Regions from separate parts of the Novosphingobium sp. DS6-6 genome, predicted to be linked through region 1. Evidence: predicted binding sites of a transcription regulator. Region 1 holds the regulator's gene; each other region holds the start of a gene.
The links. Region 1 encodes LexA, which represses DNA repair genes until DNA is damaged. Its sites were predicted from a motif close to GTTCCNCNCTTGTTCT; they were not measured.
Positions count from the first base shown of each region.

Region 1 (5,324 bases):
ATCGTTCCATTTTCCCGTGTTCGCCTGCGCCATGTCGGCCGCGCGCAGAACCTGGCCGGCATCGCGCTCGATCATCCGCGTGATGGCCTGGCCCCGCCCCAACCGCTTATCGGTGAAGAGGGCTTGCGCCTGGCCGCCCGCGTGGCATGACCGTGGCATGACGCAGCTTACCCATCTCGATGCCCGGGGCCACGCCCGCATGGTCGATATCGGCGCCAAGCAGCCCACCCATCGCGTGGCCGTAGCGCAGGGCCTGATCCGCATGTCGGCCACGGCGCTGGCGGCGATCCGCGACGGCACCGTGCCCAAGGGTGACGTGCTGGCCACCGCCCGCATTGCCGGGATCATGGCCGCGAAGAAGACGGGCGAGTTGATCCCCCTGTGCCACCCCCTCGCGCTCGATGCCGTGGCGGTGGAATTCGCATTCGTGGACGAGGGCGTCGAATGCACCGCCACCGCCTCTCTCACCGCCCGGACCGGCGTCGAGATGGAAGCGATGACAGCCGCTTGCGTGGCGTTGTTGACAATCTATGACATGGCCAAGGCGGTGGACAAGGGCATGGTGATCGAGGCCGTGCGCCTGGTGGCCAAGCGGGGCGGCAAGTCGGGCGATTGGTCTGCGCCATGAACGGCGCGCATGACGGTTCGCGCCCGGCGCCGCTGCCGCTCGAACAGGCCCAGGCGCGGCTGATCGCCCTGGCGCCGCATCTGGCGATCGAACATCGCGCCACGGCAGAGACGCTGGGTCATTACCTTGCCGCGCCGCTGGTGGCGGCACGCACCCAGCCGGCAACCGCGCTTTCGGCGATGGATGGCTATGCCCTGCGTGCCGCCGATCTGCCCGGCCCCTGGTCCGTTACGGGAGAAAGCGCGGCCGGCCATCCCTTTGCCGGGGTGGTGAACCCGGGCGAAGCGGTGCGGATCAGCACCGGGGCGGCCATGCCCGCCGGCGCCGATTGCGTGCTTCTGCAGGAAGACACGGCGCGCAACGGTGATCTGCTCACACTGCAGGGGGTGCCGCCCGATCCGCCGTCGCGGCATATTCGCCCCGCGGGCATGGATTTTGCCGCGCATGACCTGCTGCTCGCCACCGGCACGCGGCTGGGACCGGCGCAGATCGCACTGGCCCTGGCCGCCGGGCATGGCCACGTGGCGGTGCACCGCCGCCTGCGCCTGGCGATCATCGACAGCGGCGACGAACTGGCCGCGCCGGGGCACGCCCCGCTGCCGCACCAGATCCCGGCCAGCAACGGCCCGATGCTGGCGGCCATGGCGGCCGCCTTGCCGGTCGACGTGCAGCGGATCGGCCCTGTGCCCGATGACCTTGCCCGGCTCGCCGCTGTGCTCGACGCCGTACGCGATGCCGATGTGGTGGTGACCAGTGGCGGTGCTTCGGTGGGCGATCACGATCTCGTCCGCCCTGCGCTCGAAGCCGCGGGGGCGCAGATCGATTTCTGGCGCGTGGCGATCAAGCCCGGCAAACCGTTGCTGGTGGGCCATCGCCCGGCCGGGATGACGGGAGTGCCGCAGATCATTCTCGGGCTGCCAGGCAACCCCGCCTCGGCATTCGTTACCGCGCATCTGTTCATGCTGCCACTGCTGCGGGCGGCGCTGGGCGCGGCCCAGCCACTCGCCATGCCGTTTGACGCCCCGCTTGCCCGGCCCATGCCCGCCGGCGGCGGCCGCACCGAATTCCTGCGCGCGCGATGGGACGGCGTGACGGTGACGCTCGATCCGCTGCAGGATTCCGGTGCCATCAGCCCTATCGCCCGCGCCAACTGCCTGGTCAAGCGCGAAGCCGGCGTGGCCCCGCAACCGCAGGGAACGCCCGTTCCGGTCTATCTGCTCGATTTTGGCGGATTTGCTTGACGGGTTCGGTTTGGTTGCTTATTCGTTCCGCATTCGTTCGCTAGAGGAGACTTGCGGATGCTTACGCGCAAGCAGCACGAACTGCTCTCATTCATCCAGACGCGGCTTGATGAGTCCGGCATTTCCCCCTCGTTCGAGGAGATGAAGGAAGCGCTCGATCTCAAGTCCAAGTCCGGCGTCCACCGCCTGATCTCCGCGCTTGAGGAACGGGGCTTTATCCGCCGCCTGCCAAACCGCGCGCGGGCGCTGGAAGTGATCCGCGAGCCTGAAAGCCTGGCCACCAAGGCCGCCCCGCGCGCCACCATGCCACGCCCGGCGCTTGCCCCGGCCAACACCGGTCACCCGATCCCCGCCGCGGCGAACGACGTGATCGAGATTCCGCTGCACGGCCGCATTGCCGCTGGCGCCCCGATCGAAGCGCTGGAAGGGTCGGGCGTCCTGCCCGTGCCGGCGGCGCTGCTCGGTTCCGGCGAGCACTATGCGCTCGAAGTTTCAGGCGATTCCATGATCGAGGCCGGCATTCTCGATGGCGATTATGCTCTCGTGCGGCGCACCAGTACCGCGCGCGATGGCGAGATCGTCGTTGCGCTGGTGCGCGGCGAGGAAGCGACGCTCAAGTATCTCCACCGCGAGAAGGGCATGATCCGCCTCGATCCGGCCAATGCGGCCCATGATCCGCAATTCTACGCGCCCAACGAAGTGGAAGTGCAAGGCAAGCTGGCAGGCCTTCTGCGCCGTTATCACTGACAGGCCTTCTCACGGGCACCGGCAGGCTTTCCCACGGGCTGGCCTTCCGGCCGCCGCGATGGGCAGCGGGCCGTCCGGAACGCTCGCCACCCCGCGCCGCGCCGTTCAGCCTGCGGTCGCGGCCACGTCTATCCGTGTCTCGGGTAGCTGCGCCAGGATGGTCTCGGCCTCTGGCCGGTCGAGCCAGTCGGGGCTTACCGCAAGGAAGCGCAAAGTGCGATCGGGCGCCACGATCGCCACGGCCGGCTGAGTCATCTCATAACTATGCGTGCCCAGCGTCGCCCCGATCCACGGCGCGCCCGGGGCCACCGCCGGCTGGTCATCGGGAAAGAACGTGATACCGAGCTGCCGCGCCAGGGCATAACCGGGATCGGCAAACGTGGGGAAACGCAGGCCATGGCGCTCTTTCGGCCCCGTATCGACCGGGATCTGCGGGCTGACGGCCAGAAGGCGAATACCCGCCGCGTCGAGCCTGGGCCGCAAGGCCTCGTCATAATAGGGCAACGCGATGTTGCAGGCCGGGCAGCCGCCAAAGCGGAAGAAGATCAGCACGGCGGGGCCATCCGCAAGGAGGGCGTCGCTGTCCTGCGTCTCCCCTTGCGCGTCCACCAGGCGGAATGGCGCCAGCCGCGTGCCGGGCGCCGGGTGGCGAGACGGATCATGCCGTTCCACCAGCAGGCGCCGCTGTTCGGCATTGCGGGCCAGCTGCTCGGGCGCCCAGGTCCGCGCGCGCTCGGCGGCAAGATCGGCAAAGCGTTGGGCAAGGCTAGCGGGCTGGGTCATGATCGCATTCCTGTGCTGAGGTTCCGCTTCGACCGCTAGACCTGCCGCTTTGTGCCGACCATCGAGATCAGCGCCGCCATGCATGAGACTTTGCAATACTACAGCGTGGCCACGGTTTGCCGCGCCAGTTCGGCGAGCCGCGCCGTGGCAGCATCGAGCGCGCCGGCGGTCTGGAGAATGCACGAGACACGCGGGAGCGCGGGCAGCGGGCCACTGTCGAGCAGGGCATCGGGCAAAAACAGCGGCGTGCGCACGGTCAGCCCCAGCCCGGCCTGCACTGCCGCGCGCAGGGTCGTCAGGTTGGGCGTTTCCACGGTGATGCGATAAGTGCGGCCGATATCCTCCAGCGCGCGGATCGCCGCCTCGCGGAAGCGGCAGGGCTGCTCGAGCACGGCCAGCGGAATAACTTCGCGCCCGGCAAGGCCCGCCTCGCCGAACCAGGCCATGTCGGCCGTGGCCACGGCGTTTTCGTCGCTGGGCAGACCATAACCCAGCACGATGTCAAGCTGGCGCCGCTCGAGCTGGCCGAGCAGTTCGGCCGTACCCGCGATGCGCGAATAGATCTGCGCCTCGGGATGCAGTTCGGCAAACTGCGCCAGCAGGCCCGAAAGCAGCAGCTCGGCGAAATCCTGCACCATCCCGATCCGCGCCGGGCCGTTGTATTGGCCAGCGCTCACCGCCGCGACGGCTTCGTCATGCAACGTCAATACCTTGCGCGCGTAATCGAGCATGAGTTCGCCCGCCGGAGTCAAAGTAAGACGCCGGCCATCACGGTGGAACAGCGCCTGCTGCAGCAGTTCTTCCAGGCGCTTGATCTGCAGGCTGAGTGCCGACTGGGTGACGAACACCTTTTCCGAGGCGTTGAGCATCGAACCGGTATCGACGATGGCAACGAAGCTGCGCAGCAGGTTGGTGGGCAGGTTGACCGGCATGAGGCACCATCGGACAAGTTGGAAGGGGCGGGCAAGTTGGAAAGGGCAGGCAATTCCTCACAGCTACAGCCACCTATTTTATCTATCAAAATAGTAGACATTTAAAATGCTAAAGGAAGTGTTTGTCGGCGCGGTTCCCCGCCGAAATGCTTCGCTTGGCCGCCATCTATGAGCGCTGCAAATGAATGGGGATCAAAACTCAATTGATTGAATAGACAATGCAGGTTCTGCTGTCAGCAAGATTCCGCCATTCAGGTCTGCCACCATGCCCAACCGCGTTTCCGTCCGCATTGCACCGCCTGCCCTGATCGGGCGGCTCGGCCGCTCGCGCTGGTCGTCCCCGCTCGGCCTGCTGGGCGCGTGGGAGCTTGCATCGCGTTCCGGAATCATCCCCGAACGCACGCTGGCCGCGCCATCGGCCGTGATCGCCACTTTGTGGACCATGCTCGTTTCCGGCGAATTGCCGCAGAACCTTCTGGTTTCGTTCTGGCGGGTGGGGTTCGGCCTGGCGATCGGCGTATCCGTGGGCGTGGTTCTGGCCTTGCTGGCCGGACTTTCACGCCAGGGCGAGGCGATGGTCGATCCCATCATGCAGATCAAGCGCACGATCCCCACGCTGGCGCTCACGCCGTTGTTCATCGTCTGGTTCGGCATCGGCGAAACTCCCAAGGTTGCCCTGATCGCCTTTGCATCGATGTTCCCGGTCTATCTCAACCTCTACAGCGGCATTCGCGGGGTCGATGTGCGCCTGCTGGAAGGGGCGCGCAGCTTCGGCCTCGGCCAGGCTGAACTGATCTGGCATGTCATCCTGCCCGGCGCCCTGCCTGCATTGCTGGTCGGCCTGCGCTATTCGCTGTCTCTAGCCATCCTCGTTCTGGTAGTGGCCGAACAGATAAACGCCTCGGCCGGGCTTGGCTATCTCATCAACAATGCCCGCGATTTCCTGCGCACCGACATCATCGTGGTGTGCCTGATGGTCTACGCCGTGCTGGG
Region 1 is NZ_JBYNTS010000011.1:44,355-49,678, reverse strand. It holds gene AC3EDY_RS13105 (reverse transcriptase-like protein) at 1-150, shown strand, start outside; gene moaC (cyclic pyranopterin monophosphate synthase MoaC) at 158-628, shown strand; gene AC3EDY_RS13095 (molybdopterin molybdotransferase MoeA) at 625-1,869, shown strand; gene lexA (transcriptional repressor LexA) at 1,927-2,616, shown strand; gene AC3EDY_RS13085 (peroxiredoxin-like family protein) at 2,722-3,399, opposite strand; gene AC3EDY_RS13080 (LysR substrate-binding domain-containing protein) at 3,498-4,331, opposite strand; gene AC3EDY_RS13075 (ABC transporter permease) at 4,597-5,324, shown strand, end outside.

Region 2 (5,324 bases), on a different contig from region 1:
GAGATTGAGATAATCGAGCCCCACGTTGTTGAGGAAGCCCAGGCGCTCGTTGATTTCCTTGAGAATGGCTTTGGCGATCTGGCGCTGCTGGCCGGTCAGCTTGTCATCAAGCCCGGCGAACCAGGCCAGCGCATCGCTGACCGAAAGGCGCGTGGCGGCCGAAATGTCGCTGCCGGCCACTTTCACGCTCAAGGCCTCGGGCTTCAGACGCGCGCCGTTGCAGGTTTCGCAGGGCTGCGCCGTCTGGAACTTGCCCAGTTCCTCGCGCATCCAGGCGCTTTCGGTCTGCAACATGCGGCGGTTGAGATTGCCGATCACCCCTTCGAACGCCTTGGAAACAGTATAGCTTTTCTTGCCGTCGATGAACGTCAGCGGCACCGCCTTGCCCGCTGTACCGTGAAGGACCACGATTTTCACTTCGGCGGGCAGCGCCTCCCACGGCGTATTCAGACTGAAACCGAAATGCTCGGCCAGGCTGGCCAGTACCTGCATGTAATAGGGGCTGGGCGGGTTGGACTTGGCCCAGGGCACAATGGCGCCCTGTTTGAGGCTGAGATGCTCGTTGGGAACCACCAATTGCGGATCGAACAGCAGCTTTTCGCCCAGCCCGTCGCAGGCGGGGCAGGCACCCTGCGGCGCATTGAACGAAAACAGCCGCGGTTCGAGCGCATCGAGCGTGAAGCCGGATACCGGGCAGGCGAACTTTTCGGAAAAGACGATGCGGTTGTCGGGCAGGCCGGCGCCCTTGAGCTGCCCTTTCGCGCCTTTCCTGTCCGGCGCCTCGCCATTGAGCGCGGCCACGGTCGTATCGGCAAGATCGATATAGACGAGCCCGTCGGCCAGCTTGAGCGCCTGCTCGAAACTGTCGGCAAGGCGGGTCTGTATGCCGTCCTTCACCGCGATGCGATCGACCACGACTTCGATGTCGTGCTTGTATTTCTTGTCGAGCGCAGGCGCATCCTCGATGGCATGGAGCGTTCCATCGATGCGTACGCGGGTATAGCCGGCCTTCTGCCATTCGGCCAGTTCCTTGCGATATTCGCCCTTGCGCCCGCGCACCACCGGCGCCAGCAGATAGGCCCGCGTGCCTTCGGGCAGCGCCATCACCCGGTCGACCATCTGGCTCACGGTCTGCGCGCTGATCGGCAGGCCGGTGGCCGGGGAATAGGGAACGCCGATCCGCGCCCACAGCAGGCGCATGTAGTCGTAGATCTCCGTCACCGTGGCCACGGTGGAGCGCGGGTTGCGGCTGGTGGTCTTCTGTTCGATCGAAATGGCGGGGGAGAGGCCGTCGATATGCTCCACATCGGGCTTCTGCATCATTTCGAGGAACTGGCGCGCATAGGCCGAAAGCGATTCGACATAGCGGCGCTGCCCTTCGGCATAGATCGTATCGAATGCCAGGCTGGACTTGCCGGATCCCGACAGCCCGGTGATGACGATCAGGCTGTCACGGGGCAGATCGACATCGATCCCCTTGAGATTGTGTTCGCGCGCACCACGCACGGACAAAGTGGTGAGCGCGCTGCGGACAGGGAGGGGAGCGGTCGACATGACGGGCAATGTTCCAGATTTGTTCGATTCACGCAAGGCTGTGACAGCGCGGCCAGCCTGGCGCAAGACGCCCCCGCGGGCAGGGAAGGACGGGGCAGGACCGGGCAGGATAGGAAGCCCGAAAGTGGGAAGCGGATCAGCCGATGGCAAGCGCCCGGGTGCGCCCTTCCCCCACCCATCGCGCGGTCACGCCCCACACCCGCAGCAGCACCGGCTCGGCCAGCGCGACGCCCGGCGCGCCACTCGCCGCCACCACACCCCGATCGAGCACGATGACGTGATCGGCGTGGTTCATCGCCAAGGCCAGATCGTGCAGCACGAGGGCAACGCCCGCGCCCTGCCCCGCCAGGCGGCGAAAATGCGCCAGCAGGGCCTGTTGATGCGCCAGATCGAGCGCGGCCAGTGGCTCGTCGGCCAGGACCCAGCGCGGCGCGCCGGCAAGCACCCGCGCCAGAAGCGCGCGGGCGCGCTCGCCCCCCGAGAGCGTGCCGATCTCACGCCCGGCCAGCGCGTTCAGATCGAGCGCGTCGAGCGCCGCGGCCACAGCGGCGGCATCGTCCGCGGCAGACGCACGGTGGGGCAGGCGGCCCAGCCGCACCAGTGTTTCCACCGTCACGTTCCACGCCACTTCGCCCGCCTGCGGGAGATAGCCGATGGCCATGGCCCGCTCACGCGGGGCAATGGCATCGAGCCGGCGCCCGCCCAGGCAGACCTGCCCGGCATCAGGCGCAAGCAACCCGGCCAGCGCGGCCAGCAGCGTGGTCTTTCCCGCCCCGTTCGGGCCGCAGATCGCGGTGACGCGCCCGGGCAGCAGACCTTCCCGCACATTATCCAGGCGCCCCGTCACGGTCACGGCATCGGCACGAAGTTCCATCGCGGCGTCCTTTATGCAAGACCGCGCCGCAGGCGAAGCAGCAGGTGCAGGAAAAACGGCCCACCCAGCAGGCTGAGCGCAATGCCGAGGCGGAGTTCCCCCGCCGCGAGGGGCAGGCTGCGGCACAGGGCATCGGCCACCAGCAGCAGCAGCGCGCCGGCAAGGGCGCTGGGCAACAGCAGACTGGACGGGCGACGATCGGTGAACGGGCGCACGATATGCGGCACCATCAGTCCGACAAAGCCGATGACGCCGGCGGCGGCCACCCCGGCCCCGACCACCAGCCCGACGCCGAACACGATCATCCAGCGCAACGCGGCCGGATCGAGCCCCAGCGACCGCGCCGCCAGTTCCCCCAGAGTCAACGCATCGAGCAAGGGCCCGGCACGCCACAACAGCCCCAGCCCAAGGGCCGTCAGCGGCGCGGCGAGCGCTACATCGTACCAGCTGCGATCGGTAAGCGCGCCCATCAGCCACGTAACGATCTCGCTCAGCGCAAAAGGATTGGGCGCAAGGCTGATGGCCAGGCTGGTGAGCGCGCCGGCCAGGCTGGAAAGCATCATCCCCGCCAGTGTGAACAGCACGATGCCGCCGGCAAGCCCCGTGCGCGGGCCGGAGGCGATCAGCGCCAGCAGCACCATGCCTCCGGCGGCGCCGGCGAGCGCCATGACCGGGAGCACGAAAGGCTGCACGGCAAAGCCGGTGAACAGGGCCAGCACCGCGCCCAGCGCAGCCAGCGGTGCCACGCCGAACAGGCCGGGATCGGCCAGCGGGTTGCGCAGATACCCCTGCATGGCGGCCCCCGCCCCGCCCAGCCCCGCCCCCACGACCAGCGCGAGGACGGCGCGCGGCAGGCGCAGCTCTGCCAGGATCGCCGTGGCATTGGCCCCTGCCGGATCGAACGGATCGATCCACACCTGGCCGGCAAGCAGGCTCACGGGAAACAGCACCAGCAGCGCGGCGCACAGGACAAGCGGCAAGGCAGGGCGGGTCATCGCGTCACGTCCGGCGGCTGGCTTTCCAACTGGCGGCGCACCGCCACCAGCCGGGCGAGCAGGCGCGGGATGGTGGGGCCGCCGCAATAGATGAGATCGGGCGCGACCGGTACGCGCGTGGTGCGATCGAGCGCTGCCAGGGCAGGGTGAAACAGCAGGCGGTCTTCATCCGGCCCGAATCGGGCGCCTGGCGCCCCGCGGGCCGAGCCCACCGCCAGAATGACGCGCGGCGGATCGGCCAGCATGCGCTCCAGCGACCGCCGTTCTGCCTGGCCGGGGCTGCGCTGCGCGCTGACGCTGGCAAAGCCGGCGCGGGTCATCAGGTCTGCCACCAGCGTGTGCCGGCCCGGCACCAACCCGCCGAGTTCCCACATCACCGCGGGGATCGGCACATGGCCGGGCGGTGGCGTGGCTGCGACGACGGCACGATCGATCTGCGCGACCAACGCCGCACCGCGCTGCGGATGCCCGGCCCAGGTCGCCAGGCTGCGCACCTGATCCCGCGCGGCGTCGAGCGAATGCGCAATGCCCACCGTCTCGACGCGCAGACCCATGCGGCGCATCGCCGCCAGGCTGGCCGGATCGGTATAAGTGCTGGCAACGACCAGATCGGGATGCAGCGCCAGCACGCTTTCCACAGCGCCGTCGGTGGCGGGAAAGCGCCGGGCCTGCGCCAGATCCATCGATGTCTGCGCCGGATCACGGCTGTAGGAGGAAAGCGCCGCGATCTGTGCCGGATCGGCCACTTGCGCCAGGATCGCGTCGCTGCACGGGTTGAGCGACACGATCCGTGGCAGGCGGCCGGCCAGCGCCGGATCCCTACCATCCGGCGCCACCCGGGCGCAGCCGGCCAGCGCCAGACCGGCAAGCGCCAGACCGGCAAGCGCCATAAGGCCGTGCGAACGCAGGCAGGACACCAGGCGATTGGTCACGCCAAGGCAACTCCTTTGGCAAAGGGCCGCATCAATAGCGCAAACGCACGCCGCCGAACACGGACCGTCCCAGCGCGCCATAGCCGGCGGCCGTCACCAGCGGCCGGTCGAACAGATTCTCCACGCGCCCGAACAGTTCGGCCCGGCGCAGCACCGGCAGGCTGGCGCGCAGCGTGGTAACGCTACCGCTCTCCAGCTTTACCGTATTCGCCGCATTGTTGAACGTCTCGGATTGAAAACGAACATCGGCGCCAAGCGTAAGCCCGGCCCAGAACGTGTTCCAATCGAGCGAGGCGGTCAGCGCATGGCGCGGCCGGCGTGCCAGATCCTTGCCGAACGTGGTCGCGCCGGGCGTGCGATCGGTCGCTTCGGTATAGGCATAGGCGATCCGGCCATCGACCCGGGGGCTCAGCGTGGCGCCTACCTCGAGTTCCACCCCTTGCGCGCGCGCCGCGTCCACGTTGTCATAAACGCCGTCGAAAATGCCGTTGGGCCGGTTCTGGCACACGAGGCTGTCGTTACGGTAACACGATACATAGTCGATCAGGCTGCGCGTATCGCGGCGGAAGGCCGTCACGCCGGCGCGAAACGTCCCATCGGCGCTGGCATAGGCAAGGCCCAGGTCATAGCTGCGGCTGCGCTCCGGGCTGAGATTGCGATTGCCGTAATCGGGCGAAAACAGCTGATAGAGCGTGGGCGCACGAAAGCCTTCGCCATAGCTGGCGTTCAGGCGCAGGCCGGGCAGCACGTCCACCGTTCCATTGGCCCCCAGGCTCCAATTGCTGCCGAACTGGCTCTGTTCGTCATAGCGCACGCCGCCGGCAAGGCTTGCCTTGGCACTGTACCAGCCCAGCATGGCGTGGCCGCTGGTAAGATGCGCGCGCTGCCGCGCATCGAACGTGCTGTCGAACCGGGTCCATTCGCGGTCGGCCCCGAAATCGAGCGCGAAACCGGACGGCAGCGTGTAGC
Region 2 is NZ_JBYNTS010000004.1:23,497-28,820, forward strand. It holds gene uvrA (excinuclease ABC subunit UvrA) at 1-1,554, opposite strand, end outside; gene AC3EDY_RS06060 (ABC transporter ATP-binding protein) at 1,691-2,428, opposite strand; gene AC3EDY_RS06065 (FecCD family ABC transporter permease) at 2,440-3,423, opposite strand; gene AC3EDY_RS06070 (ABC transporter substrate-binding protein) at 3,420-4,355, opposite strand; gene AC3EDY_RS06075 (TonB-dependent receptor plug domain-containing protein) at 4,387-5,324, opposite strand, start outside.
Region 2: uvrA (excinuclease ABC subunit UvrA) is a predicted target of LexA. The motif match lies at 1,565-1,580, and genes of this name have one in related genera.

Region 3 (5,324 bases), on a different contig from region 1:
GAGATCATCGACGCCTTGCGGCATGCCGTACTGTTCCAGATAGGCGGGTGCTGCATAGAATCCCACGGTAAAGGGCGCCAGTTGCCGGGCATAGAGCCGTCCGCGCGGCGGACGCTTGAGTGTGACGGCCAGGTCTGCCTCGCGCTGCGACAGGCTGACGGCGCGGGTTTCGGGCGCCAGTTCCAGTTCGATGCGCGGGTGCCGGGCCATGAAGGCGGCAATGCGCGGCGCCACCAGATACGTGCCGAAAGCGGCCGGCGTCGCCACGCGGACGGTACCGGTCAGTTCGGTATCCACGCCGCCCAGCGCGCTGTCGGCCGCATGGGTTTCGGCCTCTATCCGTTCGGCATGCAGCATCAGCGCGCGGCCCGCCTCGGTCAGCCGCGCCCCGTTGGGCGAGCGATCGACCAGTCGCGCGCCAAGCCCGCTTTCCAGCCCATCGAGCCGGCGCGAGACCGTGGAATGATCAAGACCCAGCGAACGCGCGGCGGCACTCAGGCGGCCATGGCGCGCCACTTCCAGAAATATCCTCAGATCATCCCATTGGCGAATACGCATGACGTCCCTGTAAATTTGCACGGCCTGTTTGGCAAAAATGCCTGTATCATGATATTTGCGCACGTTCTACAAAAGGGCATCACATGTCCTGCGGGAGAGTTGCTATGCGTCAGATCGATCATTTCCTGAACGGGTCCGCCGTTGCCGCCACATCGGGCCGCAAAAGCGCGGTTTTCGATCCCAATACCGGCGAAGTCCAGGCCGAAGTCGGCTTGGCCAGCGAGGCCGATGTCGATCAGGCCGTGGCCCTTTCGGCCTCGGTGCAGCCGCAATGGGCTGCGCTCAATCCGCAGCGCCGCGCCCGCGTGATGTTCGAATTCAAGCGCCTGATCGAGCGTGACATGGACAAGCTGGCCCGTGCCCTTTCGGCCGAGCACGGCAAAGTGATCGCCGATGCCAAGGGCGATGTGCAGCGCGGGCTGGAAGTGATCGAGTTCGTCTGCGCCATCCCCCATCTGCTCAAGGGCGAATATACCGAAGGCGCCGGCCCGGGGATCGACGTGTTCTCGATGCGCCAGCCATTGGGCGTCGTTGCGGGCATCACGCCGTTCAATTTCCCGGCGATGATCCCGCTGTGGATGTGCGGCCCGGCCCTTGCCACGGGCAACGCCTTCATTCTCAAGCCTTCGGAACGCGATCCTTCGGTGCCGGTCATGCTGGCGGAACTGTTCATCGAGGCGGGCGGCCCGGTTGGCCTGTTCAACGTCGTGCAGGGTGACAAGGTGGCTGTCGATGCCATTCTCGATCATCCTGGCATCAAGGCCGTCAGCTTTGTCGGTTCATCCGACATCGCCAACTATGTCTATCAGCGCGGCGCGCAGGCGGGCAAGCGCATGCAGTGCATGGGCGGGGCCAAGAACCACGGCATCGTGCTGCCCGATGCCGATTTCGACCAGGTGGTCAGCGACATTCTGGGTGCGGCCTATGGCTCGGCCGGCGAACGCTGCATGGCCCTGCCGGTGGTGGTGCCGGTGGGCGACAAGACGGCCGAGGAACTGCGTAGCCGCCTGATCGACGGGATCGCCGGTCTCAAGGTCGGCATCTCGACCGACGAAGCGGCTCATTACGGCCCGGTGGTGACCGCGCAGCACAAGGCCCGGATCGAAAGCTATATCCAGATGGGCGTGGACGAAGGCGCCGAACTGGTAGTCGATGGCCGCGGTTTCTCGCTCCAGGGTTATGAGAACGGCTATTTCCTGGCACCTACCCTGTTCGACCGGGTGACGCCGCAGATGCGCAGCTATCAGGAAGAGATCTTCGGCCCCGTGCTGCAGATCGTGCGCGCGCAGGACGTGGATGAAGCCATCGCGCTGGCGACCGATCATTCCTATGGCAATGGCGTGGCGATGTTCACCCGCAATGGCGCCGCCGCGCGCAATTTCGCTGCAAAGGTGGAAGTAGGCATGGTGGGGATCAACGTGCCGATCCCGGTGCCGGTCGCCTATCACAGCTTCGGCGGGTGGAAGCGCTCGGGCTTTGGCGATCTCAACCAGTACGGCATGGACGGCGTGCGCTTCTATACCCGCACCAAGACGGTGACCCAGCGCTGGCCGGCAACCGGCGCCGCCGTGGTGGACCAGAGCTTCGTGATCCCGACGATGAAGTGATGGAAAATGCGCCACGAGCAAAGGCTTGTGGCGCATTTTTCATATCGGTAATGATAACGGGACTTTCCTCCCCCTGTTCCAACGGCCAGCCTCGACAGCGCGGAGAATTTAGAACATAAAGGGAACATGGAAACGTGTTCCGCTTCGATCCTTTCCTCGCCTGCATGGCGTTTGCGCCCGGCGCTTCGCCGCCCCGTGCCGGTGCTGGCACCCGGCCAAGTCCATGAAGTGCATGGACAAGGTGATGATCGCGTGGCGCCGCTCGCCTTTGCCCTGGGGCTGGGCGCGGCGAATCGCGCAGGGCCGGTGCTGGTGATACGCGGGGCCTTGCGTCAGCCGCTGGGGCTTTATGGCGAAGGGCTGGCGCACCTTGGCATCGATCCAGCCGACTTGCTGCTGGTGGAAGCGGGCGATGCCGCCGCCCTGCTGCGCGCCGGGCTGGAAGCCGCGCGCTGCCCTGGCCTCGCGCTGGTGGTGCTGGAAAGCGAAGGGCCGCTCAAGAGCTATGACCTGACGGCGAGCCGGCGCTTCGTGCTGGCGGCCGAACGCACGCAGACACCGGTGGTCCTCTTGCGCCACGCCGCGCCGGTTCAGTCCAGCGCCGCGCATACCCGCTGGCAGGTGGCGAGCGCGGCTTCCATGCCGCTGGAGGCGCCGCCTGGTGCGCAAGTGCGCCCGCCCGGCCTTCCCGCTCTTGCGGTAGAGGCCCTGCGCTGGCGCGGTGGGCCGGCAGGGCAGAGGTGGCACTTGCAATGGGATGAAGACCATGGCCGATTCCGTGACGCCACAGGCAGCATCGGCAACAGCGAAGGCAAAACGGATCCCGGCAGAGCGGCGTTACCTGGCCCTGTGGTTCCCATGGCTGCCCTGCGAGCGGGCAAGGAGCCATCCGGGGCTGGCGGCTACGCTGCCTGAAGGGGCGCCGCTGGCCCTGGTGGCGCGCAGCGGGCAGGCCCTGCGCCTGGCGGCGGTGGAGCGCGATGCCGCCAGCCATGGCCTGGCGCGCGGCATGGGCCTGGCCGATGCCCGCGCGCGCTGCCCCGATCTGTTCACCCTGCCCCACGATCCGGCGGGAGATGCAGCCTTGCTGGAACGCCTGGCCGCAGCCATGCATGCCCTGACGCCCAATGTAATGACCGATCCCCCTGACGGCCTGCTGCTGGATATCAGCGGCTGCGCGCATCTGTTCGGCTCGGAAACGGCGATGGCGGCGCGGGCGGCGAAACTGGCCGGGCTTGCCACGGTCCATGCCCTGGCCGGCAATCCGGCGGCCGCCCGTGCCCTGGCCCGTCATGGCAGCCCGGCACAACGCCGCGCCGAAGACGTGCCCGCCCTGCCCGTGGCCGCGCTGGATCTGGCCGAGGAAGCCACGACGGCGCTGCGCCGTGCCGGGCTCAGGCGCCTGGGCGATCTGGCGGCCCGCCCGCCCCAGGCCCTGGCCGCGCGCTTTGGCGAAAGCGTGGTGTTGCGGTTGCGCCAGGTGATGGGAGACGTGGCCGCGCCGCTCGCCCCGCGCCAGGCCCAGGCGCCGATCGCAGCCGAAGCGCGCTTTGCCGAACCCATCGCCCGCACCGACGATGTGCTGGACGTGGCCGAGGATCTCTTGCGCCAGGTGGCCGCACAGATGGAGCAGCGCCGGTTGGGCGGCCGGCGCTTTGTCCTGACGCTTTACCGGAGCGACGGGGCGCAGCGCTCTTTGTCGGTGGAAACCGGCCAGCCTACGCGCGCGCCATCACCGGTGGTGCGTCTGCTGCGCGAGAGGATCGAAAGCCTGGCCGATCCTCTCGATCCGGGTTTCGGTTTTGACGCCATGGCCCTGGCCGTCACCCGTGCAGAACCGTTGGCGGCACGGCAAGCGGGGCTGGACCGCACCGAACACGTGCACGATGGCGTGCAGGCATTGATCGACAGGCTGGGCGTGCGGCTGGGCCGGGATGCCGTGCTGCGTCTGGTTCCGGCCGACCGTCACCTGCCTGAAGCAGCCCAGGTTCGCGTGCCGGCAATGGAATTGAACGAACCCGTCTCATTTCCTTTGCCCGCCCGGCTTGTTCCACCGGCCATGCCGCGCCCGCTGCTGCTGTTCGATCCGCCCCAGGGGATCGAGGTGATCGCCGGGGTGCCCGATGGCCCGCCGCTGCGCCTGCGCTGGCGCGGCGCGGTGCACGAGGTGGTCCATGCCGAAGGGCCAGAACGGATCGCGCCGGAATGGTGGCGCCAGCGGGGCGGCCACATGGGCCGGGGCGCCGGTCGCACGACGCGCGATTATTACCGGATCGAGGATGCGCGCGGCCGCCGCTTGTGGGTCTTCCGGCGGGGGCTTTACGGCAGCGTGGAAAGCGCACCCTCCTGGTACGTCCACGGACTGTTTCCATGAATGCCGCGCCGTTCTTTGCCGAACCTGTGGCGGCCAGCAATTTCAGCTTTCTGCGCGGCGCGGCACACCCGGCCGAAATGGTGGCGCGCGCCCATGCCCTGGGCCTGACAGGCATTGGCATCGCCGATCGCAATTCGGTGGCGGGCGTGGTGCGCGCCCATGCGGCCTGGCGCGAGATCGGCGGCGCGAACGGCGGCTTTTCCCTGAAAGTGGGGGCGCGGCTGTGCTTTGCCGATGGCACGCCCGATATTGCCGCCTATCCCACGACGCGCGCGGCCTGGGGGCGGCTCACACGCCTGCTTACCACTGGAAACCGCCGCGCGGACAAAGGCGATTGCCACCTCGCCTTGGGCGATTTTCTGGATCATGCGCAGGGACTGGCGCTGGTGGCGATGGATGCCGATGCGGCACTGCTGGCACGCCTGAACGAGGCGGCCTCGCATCTGTGGCTGGCCGCCACCATGCCCCGCGCCGGGCGCGACGGGCGCGAACTTGCCCGGCGCATGGCGCTTTCGCACGAAACCGGGATACCGTTGATCGCCAGCAACGATCCGCTCTATGCCGTTCCGGCGGATCGCCCGCTGCACGATGTGCTCACGGCTGTGCGCCTGGGCACCACGGTGCGCGCTGCCGGGCGCCGGCTGGCGGCCAATGGCGAACGACATCTCAAGCCTCCGGCCGAAATGGCCCGCCTGTTCGCCCTGTGCCCGCAAGCCCTGGAAGCAACGCGCGACTGGCTTGCCTGCATCGCTTTCACGCTGGACGAGATCGCTTACGAATATCCG
Region 3 is NZ_JBYNTS010000001.1:194,991-200,314, forward strand. It holds gene AC3EDY_RS00915 (LysR family transcriptional regulator) at 1-558, opposite strand, end outside; gene AC3EDY_RS00920 (CoA-acylating methylmalonate-semialdehyde dehydrogenase) at 663-2,165, shown strand; gene AC3EDY_RS00925 (ImuA family protein) at 2,292-3,080, shown strand; gene AC3EDY_RS00930 (Y-family DNA polymerase) at 3,100-4,539, shown strand; gene AC3EDY_RS00935 (error-prone DNA polymerase) at 4,536-5,324, shown strand, end outside.
Region 3: AC3EDY_RS00925 (ImuA family protein) is a predicted target of LexA. The motif match lies at 2,276-2,291, and genes of this name have one in related genera.

Region 4 (5,324 bases), on a different contig from region 1:
ACAAGGGCTATCACCCGCTGGCCTATCGCCTCCTGTGCCTCCAGGCCCATTATCGCAGCGAGTTGGAATTTTCCTGGGAGGGCCTTGGCGCCGCGCTCACCCGGCTGAAGCGCATGGTCATGGCCGTGGCGCAGATCAGGGACGGCGCAGAGCCCGGCGTCGATGCTTCGGGCTGGCGGGACCATGCCAGGCTGGCGCCGCTGGCCGAACGCTTCGACGCAGCGATCAGCGACGATCTCAACACGGCCGTGGCATTGACGGTGATGGACGAGGCACTTGCGCTCAGGAAGATCGATCCGGCGCTGAAACTGGCGGCCATCGCCGCATTCGACAGCGTACTCGGCCTCGATCTGCCGGTCCTGCAACGGGCCGATCTGCGCTTGCGGCCGACATCGGCCACGATTACCGAAGCGGAAATCGCCGATGTCATCGCCGCCCGCCAGGAAGCCCGCGCGGCCAGGGACTTTGCCCGAAGCGACGCCCTGCGCGACGATCTTGCCGCACGAGGCGTGGAAGCGATGGACGGCGATCCGCTCGGTTGGGACTGGCGGCTGGGGTAACTGATTGAAAGCGGACAAGCCTTGCGGCAGGCATGTCAATCCTTGGGCAGGACCGTCAGTTTATAGGGAATATACAGCATCACCCCCGTCAGCCCGTCCCGCGCCCATTCCACTGGCCGGTTAAGCCCTTCGACCGTGACGGCATAGTCTGACCCGAACGCCGCGCTCATCGCATGGGCGTCGGCGGCAACGGCACGCGCGATGGCCGGACGATACTGATCCGGGGCGACGACAGAAAGTGTCAGGTTGCCGTCTTCTTCCATCAGCGCACGCCCCACGGGTTTCACGGCCTTGATGAAGGCGGCTATCCTGGCCTCGGCGGCGCGCGCGTCGACCTTGTCGGAAAGGGGCACCTTGATCAGTATGCCAAGGGACTGGCTATCTGGCCGATCGGATTTCCTGAGCGTAAGGCCGCGATAATTGGCAGTTGTGACGGGTTCCACCACGGCTTTGCCATATGCCAGGCTTATGCCCGCCCCTTCGGCAGCGGCAATCGCGTTTCTCAGCATGGCATAAATCTCATCGGCACGTTGTGCCGCATCACGCGTGTCGCCGGTAATCGTGACCGGCATGAGGGCAAAATCGGCCCTTCGACGCAGGCCAACGGCAGGGCGATCTGCCGAATAATCGTCCGTTGCGCGTCGCTGCGCCGTAACGATCACTTCCATGCCGCTGTCCTGCATACCGCTGTCCTGGCCCAAGGCGGGCGCCGCAATGCCGATCGCCAGAGCCAGTCGCAACGCACAGATAGATAACGCCCGATGCATGCCATAACTCCCTTTCCGGAAACGGTTGCAGGGCCAATGCACGGGCGTCAAGCGCCATCAGCCCTGATCCAGCAGCAACAGTTCCAGTTCCACTTCCAGCGTGCGCTCGGGCAGCACGGCTTCGTCGGTGCGCACCACGGTCACGTCGGCCACCAGCGCGCCGGGGATCGTGAATTCGTGATCGGGCAGGGCGGCGATCAGCGCCTCGCCGTCGTCACAGGCTTCCCAGCCGTTGTAGCGCAAGACAACGCTGTGGCGCGCACCGGAAAACGTGACGCTGGCCCAGGGCCGCTCGCGATGATCGACAAGTTGCGCGCTGCGCCCGGCCAGCGTCAGGACGCTGCGCACCACGCGCGGCGCAAGGCTGCTGCCGATTCGGCGCGAACCGGATGAAATGGCGTGGCCGTGATAATCGTGATCGTGGCGCATACGAGGTCCCCTGCCTGTTTCAATGTTTGCCTGTTTCAATGTTTGCCTGTTTCAATGTTCACTAAATGTTCCGATACTGTCGGGCCATGAGCGTGGCGATGCCGGCTGACTTCGATGGTTAAGCCCATGATTTGAATCGAAACATGAAATTTCCTCGATTTCCGGGCAGTCTTATGGACAAGTCCCGATAAAAATCCTATAAGCATGGCATAGGACTAGATGTCTAGGAAAAATCCTTCGAGTTTGGACGTGTCATGGCAAAGCTTTTGAAAACCGTCGAACCCACCGGGCTGGCTGACGCAGGCAGCTCTGAAACGCTCGATCCGGCACGGGCGCGACTGGTCGAACTGGCCGCTGCGCGGGGGGTTTCGCTGGCCGCCTTGTCGGGCCTGATCGGGCGCAATGCCAGCTATCTGCAGCAGTTCGTGCGCAAGGGTTCGCCACGCAAGCTGGAAGAAAGCGACCGGCACATGCTGGCGCGATTTTTCGATGTGGACGAGGCCGAACTGGGCGCGCCCGATCGGGATGCGGTCATGGCCGCGCCCTTTCGTGCCGAAGCCGGGGCCTTGGCAGCGCCGCGCGCGCTGCCCGAATGGGCAGACATCCCCCGTCTGGCGCTGGGCGCGTCGGCCGGGCCGGGCGCGATGACTAATGACGAAGTGCCCGTCGGTCGGCTGCGCTTTTCCAGTCGCTGGCTCAAGGCGCAGGGTCTCGATCCCGCCATGCTCAGCGTGATCGAGGTGGAAGGCGATTCGATGGAGCCGACGCTGCGCGACAGCGACGAAATCCTGGTCGATCGCACGCCCCGCCCGCTGCGCGCCGGCATTCACGTGATCCGGGTGGACGATGTGCTGCTGGTCAAGCGGCTAGAGGCGGGCGCAGCTGGAATGATCCGCGTGATCAGTGACAATCCAGCCTATCCGCGCATGGAACGGCCGATGGACGATGTGGACGTGGTGGGCCGCGTCGTGTGGAAAGGCGGCAAGATCTGACGTGTTCGGCGCTTGCCATTTGATCCCGTGCTGGCCATTTCAGAGGCATGAGCCAAGCAACCGCCGCCAGCCAGCCGCCGATGAAAGTGGCGATCCTGCCCGTCACCCCGTTGCAGCAGAATTGCACGCTGTTGTGGTGCACTGCCACGATGAAGGCGGCCGTGGTCGATCCGGGTGGCGATCTCGAACGGATCAAGGCCTTGATCGCCAAGGCTGGGGTCACCGTGGAAAAGCTGCTGGTGACGCACGGTCACCTCGATCACTGCGGCGGCACGGCCCAGCTTTCGCGCGATCTGGGCGTGCCGATCGAGGGGCCGCACGAGGCCGACATGTTCTGGATCGCCAGGCTGGCCGACGATAGCGGCCGCTGGGGCGTTCCGGCCGAGATTTTCACGCCCACGCGCTGGCTCGAAAACGGCGATACGGTAACGGTCGGCAATCTGACGCTCGACGTGGTGCATTGCCCGGGACATACGCCGGGCCATGTCGTGTTCTTTCATGCGCCGTCACGCTTTGCCCTGGTGGGCGACGTGCTGTTTCAAGGCGGGATCGGCCGTTGGGATTTTCCGCTGGGCAATTTCGACGATCTGATCGCTTCGATCACCGGGCGGCTCTGGCCGCTGGGAAACGATGTGACGTTCATCCCCGGCCATGGCCCGCACAGCACGTTCGGCCAGGAACGCGCCACCAACCCTTATGTCGGTGACGCGGCCCTGGCTTGATTCATTCGGCTTGATGCCGAACGTCAGGCGCCGGTTGCGATCACGATCGCCCAGATCGCGAGCCCCAGCAGGATCAGCAGCGTGCTGATCGCGCCGACCATGCGCAGTTTGCCCAGCGCACCGCCGTCCATGCCCAGGCCATGTCCGACGCGGCCCAGCAGGTAGACTGCCAGTACGCCCAGCAACCACGGGCTGCCCGGGCGGGCCAGTTCGATCGCGGCTGTCAGGATCAGGATGATCGGTGCGCTTTCGATGAAATTGGCCTGGGCGCGCATGCGGGCGATCAGCGCGGGATGGCCGCCATCGCCCATGAACACGCCGGCATCGCGGCGGACCTTGCCGATGCGGATCATCAGCCAGATATTGATAATCGCCGCAGCACCGGAAGCCGTCAGGGTTATGGGCAGAATGGTCGCCATGTTCGTCTATCCCTCTCTCGTCATGCACGGGCCTTTGCACCTGTCGCGCAGCCGGCCCCGGCATGCTGGTAAACCAGCGAGCCGATACTTGCAAAGCGGCAGAAAATCCGTATAGGCGCGCCTTCGCCCGTGATAGGCGATACCGGTCCACCCGCTTTCGTCCGGAACGGAAACCGCATGAACTCCTCGTCGCGAGATGCGGGGTTGTGTGGGGGCACGGTTTTCCCTATCGCGCCCGCAATCGTTGTAATTTTCAGGAACAGGTGCCGCAATGGCCGTCCCCAAGAGAAAGACCACCCCGTCCCGCCGGGGCATGCGCCGCAGCCACGATGCGCTGACGGCCGAAGCGTTCCACGAATGCTCCAACTGCGGTGAACTCAAGCGTCCGCACATGCTGTGCAACGCTTGCGGTCACTACAACGGCCGCGAAATCATCGCCGTCGGCGCCTGAGCCGGTCCAACGGAGGGGTGACCGGATCATGAGCCTGCCCAGAATCGCCGTCGATGCGATGGGCGGTGACGTGGGCGTGCGCGTGATGATCGAAGGCGCCGCGCTTGCCCGCCGGCGCCATGATCGCTTCAAGTTTCTGCTGGTGGGAGACGAGGCGGAGATCGCCCGGGCTCTCGACCATCATCCCAACCTGCGCGGCGCATCCGAAATCCTCCATGCGCCCGAAGCGGTCGCCGGTGACGAGCGGCCGACCCAGGCACTGCGCCGCGCCCGCACCACGTCGATGGGGCTGGCGATCGATGCGGTGAAGCGGGGCGATGCGGGCGCTGCCGTCAGCGGCGGCAACACCGGGGCGTTGATGGCCATGGCCAAGCTTGCCCTGCGCACGATGCCCGGCATCGATCGGCCGGCGCTGGCGGGTCTTTTGCCCACGCTGGGCCAGCATGATCTCATCATGCTCGATCTGGGCGCCAATACCGATTGCGATGCCCGCAATCTCTTTCAATTCGCGATCATGGGGGCCGCCTATGCCCGCATCGTCAACGGGCTTGACAGCCCGCGCGTGCGCCTGCTGAATATCGGCACGGAAGAAACCAAGGGCACCGAAATCCTGCGCGATGCCGCCGCTTTGCTCAAGCAGGCCGATGCCTCGCTGGCGCTCACGTTCGATGGGTTCACCGAATCCGACAAACTGTCGCGCGGCGATTTCGACGTGGCCGTGACCGATGGCTTTTCCGGAAACATCGCGTTGAAAGCGATGGAAGGCGCGGCTCGCTTCGTGGGCGATCTTCTGCGCCGCAGCTTCGCCTCGTCCCTGCGGTCCAAGGTGGGCTTTCTGATTTCCCGCCCGGCGACCGAAACGCTCAAGCACCATCTCGATCCCAACAATCACAACGGCGCGGTCTTTCTGGGTCTCAACGGCGTGGTGGTGAAAAGCCACGGCAACGCGTCGGCCATGGGCGTGGCCAATGCCGTGGCCGTGAC
Region 4 is NZ_JBYNTS010000007.1:55,034-60,357, reverse strand. It holds gene cysS (cysteine--tRNA ligase) at 1-560, shown strand, start outside; gene AC3EDY_RS10200 (TonB-dependent receptor) at 596-1,327, opposite strand; gene AC3EDY_RS10195 (hypothetical protein) at 1,385-1,756, opposite strand; gene AC3EDY_RS10190 (S24 family peptidase) at 2,011-2,748, shown strand; gene AC3EDY_RS10185 (MBL fold metallo-hydrolase) at 2,796-3,470, shown strand; gene AC3EDY_RS10180 (MAPEG family protein) at 3,494-3,889, opposite strand; gene rpmF (50S ribosomal protein L32) at 4,161-4,340, shown strand; gene plsX (phosphate acyltransferase PlsX) at 4,369-5,324, shown strand, end outside.
Region 4: AC3EDY_RS10190 (S24 family peptidase) is a predicted target of LexA. The motif match lies at 1,813-1,828, and genes of this name have one in related genera.